One region of the Pectobacterium sp. A5351 genome, then DNA from elsewhere that is predicted to be linked to it. Evidence: predicted binding sites of a transcription regulator. Region 1 holds the regulator's gene; the other holds the start of a gene.
The links. The regulator CRP, encoded in region 1, controls carbon source genes, mostly activating them, when cyclic AMP is high. The targets are predictions, from matches to a motif close to ATGTGANNNNNNTCACAT.

Region 1 (3,161 bases):
AAAACGACGTGGCACAGCATGTCGATTTGCTCGTCGGCGTGGTGCCGATCGTCAACCTGGAATGGATCCAAAAGCTGATTCGTGATGTCAATGAACGTGGTCACTCGCGTGAAGCGGTGATGGATTCCGTCGTCCGTTCGATGGAAGACTACATCACCTACATCACCCCGCAGTTCTCTCGTACGCACATCAACTTCCAGCGCGTACCCACCGTGGACACCTCCAACCCGTTTGCTGCCAAATCGATCCCGTCACTGGATGAAAGCTTCGTCGTTATTCACTTTCAGGGGTTGGATAATATTGATTACCCCTATCTGCTGGCCATGTTGCAGGGATCGTTTATCTCCCACATCAACACGTTGGTCGTTCCCGGCGGGAAAATGGGGCTGGCGATGGAGCTCATCATGGCACCGCTGGTGCAGCGGTTAATTGAAGGGAAAACCATCGAATAAGCATCGAGATATACGGGCGACCACAGGGTGAGGCCTCCCTGCGGGAACCTCCCCCTGTGTTTCCGCTAATAACAGGCTTAAGTGACCAGAATTAGTACCCAGAGAAAGGGATTATTCCAGCACTCTAATTTCGTGGCTGTGCGTTACCTCAACGGCTTTGCCCAGCATCAGTGCCACAGAGCAGTATTTTTCCGCTGATAGTGCGACAGCTCGCTCAACGGCTTTGTCGGTCAGCCCTTTTCCCGTCACGATAAAATGCAGATTGATATGGGTAAATAAACGCGGCGCGTCAGACCGGCGCTCTGACGTCAGTTTCACTTCGCAGTCCGCCACATCGTTGCGGCCTTTTTGCAGAATCGACACCACATCAATCGCGCTGCATCCCCCCACAGACATCAACACCATTTCCATCGGACTGGGCGCTTTATCACCGGAATTACCGTCCATCAAGATCTGGTGCCCTGACGCGGATTCGCCCAAAAACGTTAAGCCTTCAACCCATTTTACCCGTGCCTGCATGGTGCCTCTCCACTAAAAATTTTTTGAAAATTTATACCGTTACTGTACAAAAACCAGCGTTAATCAGAGCTTTGTCATGCTGAAGCGAGACAACACAAGACACGTCCTTAAAGCTGTGTTAAAACGAAAATAGAATAGACCTTTTCTGGACAAACCCAGAAACGAAGAAGATGATGACGTAGCCGGACATACCCCAGCCACGTTTACGGTGCGGCAAGGCAGCAACCGGAAAATCAAGGGTACAGTGGTTCCAGTATATTCCCTGACGTCATTCTGCCTAGACTGAATTTTATTTTTTTTAGCAGTTAAACACGCCGTACAGGGAACTCTGACCCCTGTAATTTGCGCAGTGAATTACAACAGAGGATGATAGCGAATGGTTCTCGGCAAACCGCAAACAGACCCAACTCTCGAATGGTTCCTTTCCCATTGTCATATCCACAAGTATCCATCGAAGAGCACGCTTATTCACCAAGGTGAAAAAGCAGAAACGCTTTACTACATCGTGAAAGGCTCTGTCGCAGTGCTAATCAAAGATGAAGAAGGCAAGGAAATGATCCTTTCCTACCTCAATCAGGGCGATTTTATCGGCGAGCTCGGCCTGTTTGAAGAAGGTCAGGAACGCAGCGCTTGGGTGCGGGCAAAAACCGCCTGTGAAGTGGCTGAAATTTCCTATAAAAAGTTCCGCCAGCTCATTCAGGTTAACCCAGATATCCTCATGCGTCTGTCTGCGCAAATGGCAAGCAGACTCCAGGTTACTTCAGAGAAAGTCGGCAACCTCGCCTTCCTTGATGTGACCGGCCGTATTGCTCAAACGCTACTCAACCTGGCCAAACAACCTGATGCCATGACGCATCCAGATGGCATGCAAATAAAAATTACTCGTCAGGAAATTGGGCAAATCGTTGGCTGCTCGCGTGAAACCGTGGGCCGCATTCTGAAAATGTTAGAAGACCAGAACCTGATCTCTGCGCACGGTAAAACGATTGTCGTTTACGGCACTCGCTAAATCCCTGCCGCTGTACCCTACCAATAAAAAAGCGTGAAGCCTCGGCCTCAGGCTTTTTTTATGGCGAGCTTCCTGCTCGCCACCCTTCGGGCCGTTGCTGACGCAACGTTGAAAAACGTTCCCTACGTTTTTTTATGGCTGCTCTTTTGAGAGCGCACTCAGTTTGCTGCGTTAACAACCTGTGCGACGGCTTTTGCAAACTTATCCATCCCCTGCACAATGTCGTCTTCATCAATGATCAAAGACGGCACAAAGCGGATGACGTTCGGCCCTGCCATCAGTACCATCAGGCCCTGAGCCGTTGCAGCAGCCAAAAACTCGCCTGCACGACCATGCCACTGCGATTTCAGTTCTGCCCCCAACAACAGCCCCATACCGCGAACCTGCTCAAATACGCCGTACTGCTGGTTGATTTTCTCCAGTTCACTGACAAAGCGAGCGTGCCGATCTGCGACACCTGACAGCACTTCCGGCGTATTGATGATATCCAGCGCCGCTTCCGCCACCGCACAGGCCAGCGGGTTGCCGCCGTAGGTGGTTCCGTGTACCCCCACCGTCATCGCAGAGGCAATCTCTTCCGTCGTCAGCATCGCACTAATCGGGAAACCGCCGCCCAGCGCTTTAGCGGTGGTGAGAATATCCGGCGTAATACCGTAATGCATATAGCTGAATAATTTACCGGTACGACCCATCCCACTCTGCACTTCATCAAATACCAGCAGCGCCTTGTGTTGATTGCACAGCTCGCGAACACCTTGCAAAAACTCAGGCGTAGCAGGCGTAATGCCGCCCTCACCCTGAATCGGCTCCAGCACGACGGCACAGGTGTGATCGTCCATCACTGCTTTGACCGCAGCCAAATCGTTGAAAGGAACATGGACAATATCCGCCGGCTTAGGCCCGAAGCCATCGGCATATTTAGGCTGTCCGCCAACCGAGACAGTGAACAGCGTCCGGCCATGGAATGCATTGTAGAAGGCAATGATCTTGGTTTTATACGGGCTATGACGTTTAACCGCATAGTGACGTGCCAGTTTAAATGCCGCTTCGTTAGCTTCAGCGCCGGAGTTAACAAAGAACACGCGATCGGCAAAAGTGGCATCAATCAATTTGCTGGCGAGACGTAGCGCAGGTTCGTTGGTGAAAATATTGCTGGTGTGCCACAGCTTTTCACCCTGTTG
Region 2 (3,161 bases), 1.7 Mb from region 1:
CAGCTCTTACGCGTTTCTTCATTGTCCTGCAGCGTGAATGTGAGCTGCACACCGTGCTCATCTTCGCTGTGAGCGGTAAATTCCCACGGCAGCAGACGGGCAAAACCGTGGTTAGGATCGGCGAAAGGGCCAAACCAAGGGAAACAGATCGGTACACCGCCGCGAATCGCAACGTGATGAGTAAAAGGCGTATTGTCGCTCAGCCAGAGCACCGGCTCTTCATTAGTTGGCTGCCAACTGAGTAAGTGTGCCCCTTGTAATGCCACTGCCGCGCGCACTTCAGGATGGTTAACGACGACGATGGGGAGTTGGTCCAGCTGACGCTCGCTGAGGGTGGCGCTAATTTGCTTAGTGACGGGGAGTGAGAAAATTGTGTTATGCATGATAGTGCCTTTTTTTGATTGTTTTTCGTGGTAAAAAGAAATCTGCAATTAACAATAAAAAAGGGCGACATCACGTCGCCCTTTTTTCACAGAATCATCGCTGACGCTTATTTAGAGATGTGAGCGATCAGATCCAGAACTTTGTTTGAGTAACCTGTTTCGTTGTCGTACCAGGAAACCAGTTTCACAAAGTTATCGCTCAGTGCGATACCGGCTTTAGCATCGAATACAGAAGTCAGTTTTTCACCGTTGAAATCGGTAGAAACCACTTCGTCTTCGGTGTAACCCAGAACGCCTTTCAGCTCGCCTTCAGAAGCGGCTTTGATGGCTGCACAGATTTCTTTGTAAGACGCTGGTTTTTCCAGACGTGCAGTCAGGTCAACAACAGAAACGTTAGGGGTAGGGACGCGGAACGCCATACCAGTCAGTTTGCCGTTCAGCTCAGGAATCACTTTACCTACTGCTTTAGCAGCACCGGTAGAAGATGGGATGATGTTCTGTGCTGCGCCGCGGCCGCCGCGCCAGTCTTTGTGAGACGGGCCATCAACCGTTTTCTGCGTTGCAGTGGTTGCGTGAACAGTGGTCATCAGTGCTTCAACAATACCGAAGTTGTCGTTGATGACTTTTGCCAGTGGTGCTAGGCAGTTGGTGGTGCAAGATGCGTTAGAAACGATTTCCTGACCCGCGTAAGTTTTGTGGTTTACGCCCATAACGAACATCGGGGTGTCATCTTTAGATGGACCCGTCAGAACGACTTTCTTTGCACCAGCAGCGATGTGCTTACGTGCCGTTTCGTCAGTCAGGAACAGGCCAGTTGCTTCAGCAACGACATCAACGTTAACTTCGTTCCACTTCAGGTTTGCAGGATCGCGCTCGGCGGTAACACGAATGGTTTTGCCGTTAACAACCAGGTGGCCATCTTTAACTTCAACGGTGCCGTTGAAACGACCATGAGTTGAGTCGTACTTCAGCATGTACGCCATGTAATCAGCGTCCAACAGGTCGTTGATTGCAACGATCTCGATGTCAGAACGTTCTTGTGCAGCGCGGAAAACAATACGGCCGATACGGCCAAAACCGTTGATACCTACTTTGATAGTCATATATTCCACCAGCTATTGGTTTGTGAATAAAAGGTTGGTTGTAAAATTACAAAAACCTTGCTGAGCGTCAAGCGGAATCGTGTCAATAGTTGCTGTAAGTCAAACCTATGACCAATCTTTGTGCAAAAACCGCTCGAGTCTGTAACTAAGTAACATCTAAGGCTGATATGAGGGCGGAATGCATCATATAAAGCCTGCGTTATCTCAATATGTGATATGTGTCACAATTAAATGTTCATGCTGATAACATTCCTAATATTAAGCCAGAACGGTCTGTTGGGTTGTTAATTTTTTGTTATAATCAATGATTAATTGAATTGATAACACCCGCTGTGAGACTCCCATGACTAACGACTCTGCTTCGCGTACCCCATCCGATAATACTGAACTGACAGAGATGCAGCGCTATGTCACCCAGCAACGCGGTACGGAGCCTGCGTTTTCAGGCAAACTGCTGCATAACAAGCGCACCGGCGTTTATCACTGCCTGTGCTGTCAGGCCCCGCTGTTTTACTCTGACCGCAAATATGACTCCGGTTGTGGCTGGCCAAGCTTTGATCAGCCTGTTTCCTCAGAAGCGATTCGCTATCTGGAAGATGATTCACACAATATGCGCCGTATTGAGATCCGCTGTGGGCAGTGTGATGCGCATCTGGGCCACGTTTTCCCTGATGGCCCGAAAACCACGGGCGAACGCTACTGCGTGAATTCTGCTTCGCTGAGCTTTATCGACGACGTTGATGGCGAACGCGTTGACGGGTAATCTGTGTGTGATGAAAATAGGGCAGATGGCAGGCTGGCACTGTATAGCTTTAAACGATTCAGCTACTAAGTGCTCCTCTGTGCTCCTCTCAATATAGGTGTCCCTGTCAATAACAGAACTCAGTAAGCATAACGCTGACTTTTCTCGGAGCAGAAACCGGATATGGAACTCAATGATCTGATCGACGCCATGACGCCAGAAATTTACCAACGGCTGGTCACGGCGGTAGAGCTGGGCAAATGGCCAGACGGTGTCGCGTTGACAGCCGAACAGAAAGAAAACAGCCTGCAAATGGTGATGATGTGGCAGGCTCGCCATAACGAACAGGCTGAGCACATGACGATTGGCACCAATGGCGAAATTGTGATGAAGAGTAAGCAGGAACTGAAGCGCGAATTTAACATCGCTGATGCCATTGTTACGCTGAAACCCAACGCCTAACGCGTAAGCTGGCAGCCTCATCGGCTGCCGCTGTTTTGTGCTGTCGCTCATTAACGTGCTGAAGGTAGCGTGGCAAGAAATTGTGTCATATCCATAAGTATTGCCCCACGGCGTGCCATTTCCTGTAATGCAAATTCACCGTCGGTGGGGGAAAGGTTAAGGGCACGACAGCCATCCACCAAGACTTCCGTGTGATACCCCAGAGCAATGGCATCCCATACGCTGAATTTGACGCAATAATCGGTTGCCAGGCCCATAATCGTTAAATGGGTTATGTGGTTGGCGTGTAACCACTCATCCAACCCGGTTTTAAGCCGATGTCCGTTATCGAAAAAAGTGCTATAGCTATCAATCTCGGGCTGAGTCCCTTTTTGCACGACCCACTGAATGGCCGACTGATTAAGTGCTGGATGAAAATCAGCCCCTGCTGTTCCTTGCACGCAGTGAACTGGCCACCAGATCTGTGGCCAT

Region 2: the regulator CRP is predicted to act here: its motif matches at 1,696-1,713, upstream of msrB (peptide-methionine (R)-S-oxide reductase MsrB).

Annotation. Positions count from the first base shown of each region.
Region 1 covers NZ_CP116477.1:3,916,037-3,919,197, forward strand. Annotated here, with positions in the region: gene O1Q74_RS18075 (phosphoribulokinase) at 1-452, shown strand, start outside; gene O1Q74_RS18080 (OsmC family protein) at 564-971, opposite strand; gene crp (cAMP-activated global transcriptional regulator CRP) at 1,348-1,980, shown strand; gene argD (bifunctional acetylornithine/succinyldiaminopimelate transaminase) at 2,139-3,161, opposite strand, start outside.
Region 2 covers NZ_CP116477.1:2,169,783-2,172,943, reverse strand. Annotated here, with positions in the region: gene O1Q74_RS10305 (D-hexose-6-phosphate mutarotase) at 1-383, opposite strand, end outside; gene gapA (glyceraldehyde-3-phosphate dehydrogenase) at 491-1,486, opposite strand; gene msrB (peptide-methionine (R)-S-oxide reductase MsrB) at 1,830-2,249, shown strand; gene O1Q74_RS10290 (YeaC family protein) at 2,412-2,690, shown strand; gene pncA (bifunctional nicotinamidase/pyrazinamidase) at 2,741-3,161, opposite strand, start outside.